DNA from 3 places in the Micromonospora sp. NPDC005707 genome. Region 1 is predicted to be linked to each of the others. Evidence: riboswitches for the same ligand, from Rfam matches in the RefSeq annotation. Region 1 holds a riboswitch; each other region holds the start of a gene.
What was found. A riboswitch is a leader RNA that binds a small molecule or an ion and turns the genes downstream of it on or off. The one in region 1 is predicted to bind cyclic di-AMP.
Positions count from the first base shown of each region.

Region 2: another riboswitch for cyclic di-AMP. It lies ahead of ABZ452_RS31965 (transglycosylase family protein); the one in region 1 lies ahead of ABZ452_RS08850 (hypothetical protein).
Region 3: another riboswitch for cyclic di-AMP. It lies ahead of ABZ452_RS25665 (C39 family peptidase); the one in region 1 lies ahead of ABZ452_RS08850 (hypothetical protein).

Region 1 covers NZ_JBEXYR010000004.1:218,420-221,682, reverse strand. The annotation lists gene ABZ452_RS08870 (hypothetical protein) at 1-444, opposite strand, end outside; gene ABZ452_RS08865 (cation transporter) at 479-688, opposite strand; gene ABZ452_RS08860 (metal-sensitive transcriptional regulator) at 793-1,092, shown strand; gene ABZ452_RS08855 (SHOCT domain-containing protein) at 1,240-1,452, shown strand; cyclic di-AMP (ydaO/yuaA leader) riboswitch at 1,691-1,822, shown strand; gene ABZ452_RS08850 (hypothetical protein) at 1,826-2,845, shown strand; gene ABZ452_RS08845 (carbonic anhydrase) at 2,914-3,263, opposite strand, start outside.
Region 2 covers NZ_JBEXYR010000031.1:10,690-13,952, reverse strand. The annotation lists gene ABZ452_RS31975 (M4 family metallopeptidase) at 1-732, shown strand, start outside; gene ABZ452_RS31970 (YbaB/EbfC family nucleoid-associated protein) at 823-1,284, opposite strand; gene ABZ452_RS31965 (transglycosylase family protein) at 1,401-2,069, opposite strand; cyclic di-AMP (ydaO/yuaA leader) riboswitch at 2,069-2,240, opposite strand; gene ABZ452_RS31960 (LLM class flavin-dependent oxidoreductase) at 2,571-3,263, shown strand, end outside.
Region 3 covers NZ_JBEXYR010000015.1:1,023-4,285, forward strand. The annotation lists gene ABZ452_RS25660 (hypothetical protein) at 1-389, shown strand, start outside; cyclic di-AMP (ydaO/yuaA leader) riboswitch at 1,368-1,510, shown strand; gene ABZ452_RS25665 (C39 family peptidase) at 1,710-2,552, shown strand; gene ABZ452_RS25670 (alpha/beta fold hydrolase) at 2,656-3,263, shown strand, end outside.

The DNA.
Region 1 (3,263 bases):
GACGCCGGGCCCGGCGAGCGGCGAGGCGACCCGCCAGGTGCCGTCGGCGGCCAGTTCCGGGTGGACGTGCCGGAAGCCGGAGAGGTCGCGGCGGGCGACGATCAGGTGCATGCGCTTGTCGTGCGCCACGTCGTAGCGGGTGACGGGCCGGCCGTCGGGGCCGGTGATCCGGAAGGCGAACTCGCCCGTGGGGGCGGTCACGGGCTGGAGCGTGTAGCCGCGGTCGGAGACGAGCAGCCCGCCGGGCAGGTGGGCGGTGGCGGTGGCGGCGTGGCCCCCGTCACCGTGGTCGGTTCCGCCGGAGTCGTGGCCGGCGTCGGTGGCGTCGTGGCGGGTCTCGGCGGCCGGGGTGACGGGGCCGGCCAGGTGGCCGACCCCGTACGCCGTGCCGAACACCGCCGCGAGCCCGAGGGCGAAGCCGCTCAGCTTCGTCGCCGTGTTCATGGGGTACCTCGGTTCCTTCGGGTCCGCGGACCCGTCACGCCCCGACGAGGTCGTAACCGGCCTCGTCGACGGCGGCGCGGACGGTGTCCGTGTCCAACGGGCTCTCACTGGTGACGGTGACCCGGCCGGAGGCCAGGTCGACCTGGACGTCGGTGACGCCCGGCAGCGCGCTCACCTCGGTGCTGACCGAGTTGACGCAGTGCCCGCAGGTCATGCCCTGAACCTGGTACGTGGTGGTGACCATCGCGAATCTTCCCTTCCGCCGCTGTCGTTACCGTTACCCGGTGGGGGTATCGGCTACTGAGAGGACCGTACCATACCCCCGAGGGGTACGGTATCCTCGACGTCATGACCGCACCGACGACCCCGACCCGGGGCTACACCGCCAGCAAGGACCAGCTCCTCGCGCGGCTCCGCCGTATCGAGGGCCAGGTCCGCGGCATCGAGAAGATGGTCGAGGACGACCGCTACTGCATCGACGTGCTGACCCAGATCTCCGCCATCCAGGCCGCGCTGGACAAGGTCGGCCTCGGCCTGCTCGACGGGCACGCCCGGCACTGCATGCACGAGGGCGCCGCCGAGGGCCGTGCCGACGAGATGGCCACCGAGATGATGGCCGCCGTCGGCCGCCTCATGAAGCGCGGCTGACCGGGACGTTCGGCCCCCGCGTCGGGTCCATCGGCCCGGCGCGGCGAATCCCCCGCCGACGTACGTTCGAGGTGGCGACCGGGACCGGCGCCGGTGACGGCACCGGACCGGCCGACCCTCAGGACACCCGATCGGAGGGCGGCCGAGATGATGTGGAACGGCCCGATGATGGGCTGGATGTGGACCTGGTCGTTGCTGGGACTGCTGGTGCTGCTGGGACTGGTCTGGCTGGTGTTCCGGCTCACCGGATATCCCGCGGGGGCCCTGCCGTCCTCGGCCCGTCGCATCCTCGACGAGCGGTACGCCCGCGGGGAGATCGACGAGGAGGAGTACCGCCGCCGTCGCGCCGGCCTGGGCTGACCGGTTCGGCCACCGGGCCGGGCCTGCGAGGGCCCGCGCCGGCGGGCGGTCCGGCGGGCCGGGAGCACGGAGGCCGCATCGTGACACTCCGCAGCGTGACGGCGGATCTCAAACGCGATGCTGGTCACGCAGGGCGAGGACGAATTCTCGCTATTGGTCGGCTTCCGGACGTAGAACAGCGGTAGGACTCTCGGGTAACCTCGCTGCCGGTCACCGCCGAAGGCGCGCACCGGCGCCAGCGGTGCCGCCGCCCAATCGCCCGCGGGCGAACCGGGGAACCAGGTACATGGGGTGAATCCGCGCGAGCGGTAGGGACCACTTCCGTCCCGAACCCGTCAGCTAACCCGGTCGGCGGCCGACGGAAGGGAACACTGTGACGGCACCCCTGCGCCGCTGGCTCACCCCCGTGGTGGCCATGCTGGCCGCGCTCACCGTGCTGGTGGGTCCGACCCCGGCGACGGCCGCTCCGAGCACCCCCACTCCCTCGGGGCACTCCGAGGAAGAGGACGACCCCCTCATCACCGAGGCCATCGACGCCGCCAACCGGGCCTACCTTCAGGCCAAGTCGAAGCTGGACAAGTCGCGCAAGCGCCAGCTCCAGCTCGCCCTGGAGGTGAAGGCGGCACAGAGCGAACTCGACGCGCTGAGCCCGCAGGTGGCCCAGATCGCCGCGCAGTCCTACCGGACCGGCCGGATCGGCGCCATGGCCATGCTGATGGAGAGCAACACCCCGGACTCGTTCGTCCGGCGGGCGGCCGCCCTGGACGAGCTGAACCTGCTGAACTCGCAGAAGCTCGCCGCCATCAACGCCGCAAAGACCCGCGCCGAGCAGGCCAAGATCGCGCTCGACGTCGAGGTGCGCGAGCAGGAGAAGCAGAAGAACGCGATGGCCCGCGAGAAGGCCGAGACGGAGAAGGCGCTGAAGCTGGTCGGCGGGATCGGCTTCACCGGCGGCCTGGTCTCGGCCACCTCGCCGGTCGCCCGGATCGGCCCGGGCCGCACCTCCGACGGCGACTGGAAGCCGGAGTCGTGCAGCGAGAACGACCCGACCACGTCGGGCTGTGTCACCCCGCGCACCCTGCACGCGTACAAGGAGGTCAAGCGGGCCGGCTTCAACCGCTTCGTGGGCTGCCACCGGAACGGCGGGCCGTTCGAGCACCCGAAGGGCCGGGCCTGCGACTGGTCGCTGCAGAAGAGCGGCTTCTCCTCGTGGCGCACCAAGGACCAGCGGATGTACGGCAACAACGTCGCCGCCTTCCTCATCCGCAACGCCGACCGGCTGGGCATCTACTACGTGATCTGGAACCGGCAGATCTGGTTCCCGGCCACCGGCTGGAAGTCCTACAGCGGGCCCTCCGACCACACCGACCACGTGCACATGTCGCTGCTCTGACGGCGTACGCCGAAAGGGGCCGGCCCGCGATGCGCGGGCCGGCCCCTTCGACGTTGTCGGGCGGTGGGTCAGCCGGCGAGCGCCGGGTCCACGGGCGCGGCCGGGGCCGGCACCGGGGCGGCGGCCGGGGCCTGCGCCACCGTGCGCACCTCGCCGGCGCTGAGCCGGTACGACAGGCCGACCACCATGCAGCGCCCGGCGGCCACCGCGTCGGCGAGGACGGTGGACCGGGCCAGCAGCGCCTCCACGGTCTGCGCGATGTGGACGTCGACGATCCCGTCGAGGTCCTCGACGCCCTCCCGGCCGGCCCGGAGCAGGCTGGGCGCGACGGCGTCCACCACCGCGCCGAGATGCCCGGACGGCGACGTGCCGGTGCGGACCGCCTCGCGGGCGGCCTGGACGGCGCCGCACGAGTCGT
Region 2 (3,263 bases), on a different contig from region 1:
ACCTGCAACGGCAGCAGCGTCACCGGCCTGGGCATCCAGAAGGCCATGAAGATCATGTACAACGCCATGCTGCTGAAGACCTCGTCCTCGTCGTACCTGAAGTACCGGGTCTGGACGCTGCAGGCGGCGAAGAACCTCTACCCGACCAGCTGCACCGAGTTCAACGCGGTCAAGGCCGCCTGGACCGCGATCAGCGTGCCGGCGCAGACCGGTGAGGCCACGTGCACGGGCGGCACCCCGACGCCGACCCCGACCACCACGACCACCCCGCCGTCGGGCAGCTGCACCGGCCAGAAGCTGGCCAACCCCGGCTTCGAGTCGGGCAACGTGAGCTGGACCGCCTCCTCCGGCGTCATCACCAACTCCACCAGCCAGGCGGCGCACGGCGGCTCGTACAAGGCCTGGCTCGACGGCTACGGCTCGACGCACACCGACACCCTCACGCAGTCGGTGACGATTCCCGCCGGCTGCCGGGCGACGCTGAGCTTCTGGCTGCACATCGACAGCGCGGAGTCGACCACGACGACCGCCTACGACAAGCTGACCGTGAAGGCGGGCAGCACCACCCTGGCCACCTACTCCAACCTCAACAAGGCCACCGGCTACGTGCAGCGGTCCTTCGACGTCTCGTCGCTGGCCGGCACCACCGCCACCATCTCGTTCAGTGGCGTGGAGGACAGCTCCCTGCAGACCTCCTTCGTCGTCGACGACACCGCGCTCACCCTGAGCTGAGCACACCGGAGCGGCCGGCCGTCGTCCTCCCGACGGCCGGCCGCTTCGTCGTCTCCGTGGCTCGTGGCCGGTTCGGATTCCGGCCCGCGGTCAGGCCGGGTGGGCCGCGCGGGAACCGGCGGCGTCGTCGCGGCGGATCCGGGCCGCGACGCCCTCCATCGCCCGGCCGAACCGCTCCATGTCCCGGGCGGACTGCTCGGGCAGGCCGCCGAGCCGGGCGGCGAGGGCGTCCACGTCCGCCTGGGCGGAGGCGCTGACCCGGGCCTCCAGCTCGGTGAGCGCGGCGTTCACGGCCGTCACGACGTGCCCGCACAGGGCGTCCAGGGGTTCGCCGGCCAGCTCCGGGTCGACGGTGACGGACTCCAGCCGGCCACCCTGGACGGCGACGGCACGGACCCGGCCGTCGGCCGCGCCGCCCTCGGCCCGGAGCAGCTGGGCCGGCGCGTCGTCGGCGTGGTCGCCGGCCCGGGAGCGCATCGCGGACAGCGCCTGCTGCGTCCTGGTCAGCAGCTCGTCGAGGCTCGCGGCCGCGGAGAACGAATCGTTGGTCATATCCGCGCTTTCTTCACGTCTTTCCGAGCACCGTGACGATAGCAACCGGCCCCGACGCCGAACGCCCGGCCGGGAACCCCGGCCGGGCGTTCGTGGTGCGGCGCACCGGTGTGGCGTCAGCGCAGGCGAAGCCGCTGGCCCGGGAAGATGAGGCCCGGGTTGTCGCCGACCACGCCCTTGTTGCGCGCGTAGAGGGCGTGCCAACCACCGGCGACGTTCTTCGCGTCGGCGATCTCGGAGAGGGTGTCCCCCGGCCGGACCAGGTAGGCGCCGGCGCCGCCGGTGCTCGGCGCGGTCCGCCGCTCACCGCGGTACGACCGCTGCGAGGTGGCCTTCTTCGTGGCCGAGGTGGTCTTCCTCGTGGCCTTCTTCGTGGACTTCGCCGAGCCCGAGTCCTTGGCGGCGTACCGCTTGGTGGAGCCGCCCTTCTTGCCGCAGACCGGCCAGGCGCCGATGCCCTGCCCGTCGAGGACCTTCTCGGCGATGGCGATCTGCTCGCCGCGGCTGGCCAGGTCGGCCCGGCTCGCGTACTTCTTGCCGCCGTAGCCGTTCCAGGTGCTCCGGGAGAACTGGAGCCCGCCGTAGTAGCCGTTGCCGGTGTTGATGTGCCAGTTGCCGCCGGACTCGCACTGGGCGACGGCGTCCCAGTTGACGCCGGCGGCGCTGGCCGGGGCGGCCGGGCCGAGAAGGGCGGCGGCGCCGGTGGCCGCGCCGACGACGAGCGCCCCGACGGCGGTGCGACGCTGCGCGGTCCGTCGGTGACGGGCGACGTGATCAGTTGCCATGTGGTTTTCCTCCACGCCGACGAGGTGAGCTGTCGGGTTCGGGCCGAGGAGCCCGGCCGCCGCAGGCGGCTTCACCCCGAGGTGTCGTGCACCGAGGAACATGTGGGTCCCCCGCTCCCGCCAAAGGTCCAGGACCGCCGGGCCGGCGGCGGGATTAGGCGTTGCCGGCCCGTGGTGTCCGCGATCGCGAACGGATCCGACGTTAGGAACGGTTTGTCCCGAACGCCCACTTCTTGTGAAGTTCTTCACCCGGCCGAGCGACGACCCCGTCTCCCGGCTTGCGGAACCGTCGAATCTGTCGTAGCGATCTGACGGTTGGCGTGTTTTCGCAGCTCACAGCGGCGTTTCCAGGCACCGGCCGAAGAGGACGGCCGGCGGGTGCCGGGTCCACCGTGGCGAGTGGCGCGGCGCGGATCCTCGGCGGCGGGTTCCCGGCCCGCCGCGCGACGCGGGAGGCTACCGTGGGCAGGTTCGCGCAAGATCGGCACGAGGCGGCGAGGCATGAGCGATCACGGACACGAGCTGACCTTCGGCGGCTTCCTCACCCCCAGCGCCGGGCGGCCCGAGCAGGTGGTCGCGCGGGCCAAGCTCTGCGAGCAGGTAGGCCTGGACCTGGTGACCTTCCAGGACCATCCCTACCAGCCCGGGTTCCTGGACACCTGGACGCTCATGTCCTTCGTGGCCGCGGCCACCAGCCGCATCACCCTCGCCGGCAACGTGCTCAACCTGCCGCTGCGCCAGCCCGTGGTGCTGGCCCGCAGCGTGGCCAGCCTGGACCTGCTCACCGGCGGCCGGGTCGAGCTGGGCCTCGGCGCCGGGGCCTTCTGGGAGGCGATCGAGGCGGTCGGCGGGCGCCGGCTCTCCCCCGGCGCGGCCGTGGACGCCCTCGACGAGGCGATCCGGGTGATCCGCGAGGTCTGGGACACCGAACGGCGCGGCATGGTCCGGGTCGAGGGCGAGCACTACCGGGTGGTCGGGGCCAAGCGCGGGCCGGCGCCGGCCCACCCGGTGCGGGTCTGGGTCGGCGCGTACAAGCCGCGGATGCTGCGGCTGGTCGGTCGCGCGGCGGACGGCTGGCTGCCGTCGCTCGCGTACCTGCCGAAGGGGCCGGCCGAGCTGCCGGCGCTGAACGCGGTGATCGACGAGGCCGCCGCCGAGGCCGGACGGGATCCCGGCGCGGTGCGCCGGCTGCTC
Region 3 (3,263 bases), on a different contig from region 1:
CCCGGGAGCGCTGGCTGCACCACGCCGCGATGACCGCGCACTGGCGGGGCGACCTGAGCGCCCGGCAACTCGCCGACGTGCTGGCCCACCGCAACGGGTGGGACCCGCGCCGGCACCCGGCCGAGCAGGAGATCGTCCTGGCCCGGGCCGTACGCGAGAGCCGCCGGGCGGCCTGGGCGACGGCCGCCGAGCGGGAGCGGCGGGCGTGGCGGGACGCCGAACTGGCCGCCGAGGCGGCCCGCGCCCTGTCGGCCGAGTCCTACGCGGCGGCCACCGCCCTCCGTCCCGCCGACGCCGCCACGGCGACCGTGGAGGGGCGGAACGACGCGACGGTGCGGATCCCGGCCACCGTGCCCGGGGCGCGCTGGCGTCCCGTCCGGGCCGGCTGAACGTGGTCCACTCCCGTTCCGGGAGAGCTGGTGGCAACCGTCCGCAGGGCGGCGAGCGTGCGGCCGGAGAGCGTGCGGCCGGAGAGCCGGTGGCCGGATGTGGTCGTGCCGGCCGCTAGGAACTTGATGACGTGAACGGATCGGGCGCGCGGCCCTCCCGGACGCCTGTCGAGCTGCCGTCGTGACCGACCAGACGTGGCCGGCGGCAAGTTGGGCGTGAGTCGTTCAGGACATCAAGTTCCTAGCGGGTCCGAGCGGATGTCCTGGCGGTCGGCGAGCCGGCTGGCCAGGACACCAAGTTCGTAGCCGGTCTTGAGCGAATGTCCTGGGCGCCGGTGGGCCGGCTGGCGGGGCCGCTGGGTAACCCTGTGGCCTGTGGCCCGTGCCCCGTGGCCCGTGGCCCGTGGCCCGTGGCCCGTGGCAGCGGTAGCTGGAGAGCCGTCGTGCCCGGCCTGCGTCACCGCCGGCCCGACCCGCGGCGTCGCGCCGACTCGACCCCACGGCGTCACGCCGGTTCGACCCACGGCGTCACGGCCGGCCCGACCCCACGCGTCACGCTGGTCCGACCCCGCGCGTCACGCTGGTCCGACCCCACGGCGTCACGCCGGTCCGACCTCACGGCGTCACGCGGGGGCCGACTCCCATGGCGTCACGTGAGCCCGACTCCCCACGCGGGGCCGAGTCTGCCGAATTGTTATCCGAATTCGGTGAGCCCGGTCACCGGGACCCCGGAAACGGTCACCGGGCGCAGGCCGGGCGAAGTGCCCCCGCAATTCCGGGTCAGCCGCCACCGGATGTCCGCTTTTCGCCCGCCGGCGCCGCCGTAACTGCCTGTCCCATTGAGTGAAGTCAGTGACGGAGTGTTCCGATATCCGTAGCGATGCACGAGGTTTAAGCAGGTGGGAGCGCTTGGCAGGCGGCATACCCACCGGTAGTGTCGGCGCGTCCGGAGCGGTTTCCGATCGCAAGTGGCGACGCCGCGCCGACCCGCCTAATCGTGTTCTTACGAACCGGGGACCCACAGCAACACCGGGGTGAATCCGCGGGCCCACGGCCTGTGGTAGGGCGTACTTCCCGCCCGAATCCGTCAGCTAACCCGGTCGGCGGCCACGGAAGGAGTGCCATTCCTCGTGCTCACCTCCCCCCGCTCGTCCCCCCGCCTCCACGGCATCGTGGTGCCGGCGCTCGCCTGACGGCGACCGGACCCGGCAACCGCCCCGAACGCCCGGCCCCCCGGGCGCTCCCCTTCCGCGGCGACCCGCCCCGCCAGCGCGCGTGAGTTCCTCCGCGCGTGGGCCGGTGTGTGCCGCGCACGCTCCCGTGGAGGAACCCGTGAAGCATCACCTGAAGCGTCAGCTGCGGCGTCTCGTGACCGAGCGCCCGTACCAGATCATCGCCGGCTCGGCCGCGGCGCTCGTGCTCGCCGGCGGCGCCGGCGCCACCCTGAACGCCACCGACGACGCCCCGGTCCAGCAGGAGAACACCGCCGCGGTCGCCGAGCTGGGCTCGCGGCTCGGTGAGGTCGCCAGCCGGGGCGAGGCCCGGGCGGCCGTCCCGGCGCCGTCCGCCTCGCCGAGCGCGTCGCCGTCGGCCGCGAAGTCCGCGGCCAAGGCCACCACCGACCCGGACACCACCCGGAAGGCCAAGCCGAAGCCGCCGTCGACCAAGGTGCTGGACTACACCTACGAGGCGCAGACCGCCTACTGGAACTGCGGCCCGGCCGCGGTGCGCAACGCGCTCAGCGCGAGCGGCGTCGAGACCACCCAGGACGCGATGATCGCCCCGCTGAACGCCGGCGAGAACGGCACCAACTCCGCCGAGGACACCACCCGGGGCCTGAACCAGATGGTCAAGGGCAACCCGTACCGGACGCACATGTTCGGCGGCTCGGCGAGCCCGGCGGAGATCGACCAGCTCCAGGCTGACGTGGTCAAGGCGATCACCGACGGCCGGGGAGTGGTGGTCAACATCGCCGGCGACGCCACCGACACCGACGGCGGCTGGCACTCGTTCCCGGGCGGCCACTACATCGCGGTGGTCGGCTACAAGAACGACGGCCGCACGGTCCGGATCGCCGACTCGGCGAACGCGGCGCTGCCCGCGTACTGGATCAGCACCATCGACCTGGCGAACTGGGCGGCCACGCGCGGCTACTCCGCCTGATCGCAGCTCTCCCGTCGGGCACCGGCTCCACCGAGCCGGTGCCCGACGTCGTCGTGCCGGCTGCTCTCGCGCGTCGTGTCCGTCCGGTGGCACACTGCGGCCTATGGGCGACGCGACGGGTACCCGCCATCTGCTGCTGCTGCACGGCATGGGCGCCACCGGTGAGGTGTGGCTGCCCTGGGCGCCGCTGCTGGAGCGCCACTGGGCGGGGCGGTGGCTCGCACCCGACCTGGCCGGGCACGGCTGGTCGCCCCCGCTGCCGGAATACTCCTTCGAGGCCCTGGCCCGGCGGGTGGTCGAGGGGCTCGGTCCGGTGGCCGAGCGGCTCGGCCCCCGCGACCGGCTCGTGCTGCTCGGCCACTCGCTGGGCGGGGTCGTGGCGCTGGCGCTGGCCGCGCGGTCGCGGCGCCTGCCCGTCGACGCGGTGGTCGGGCTGGGCATCAAGGCCGTCTGGTCCCCGGCCGAGCTGGAGAAGGCCCGCGAGCTGGCCGACCGTCCGGTGACCTGGTTCGCCACCCGGGACGAGGCGGCCCGCCGCTACCTGCGGGTCTCCGGGCTGGCCGGGCTGTTCGCCCCCGACCACCCCGTGGTGGAGGCGGGGCTGCGCCGGGAGGACGGCCGCTGGCGGCTGGCCATGGACCCGGCCGCCTTCGCGGTGGGGGAGCCCCGGCTGCCGGCGCTGCTCGCCGCCGTCGACGTCCCGGTGCTGCT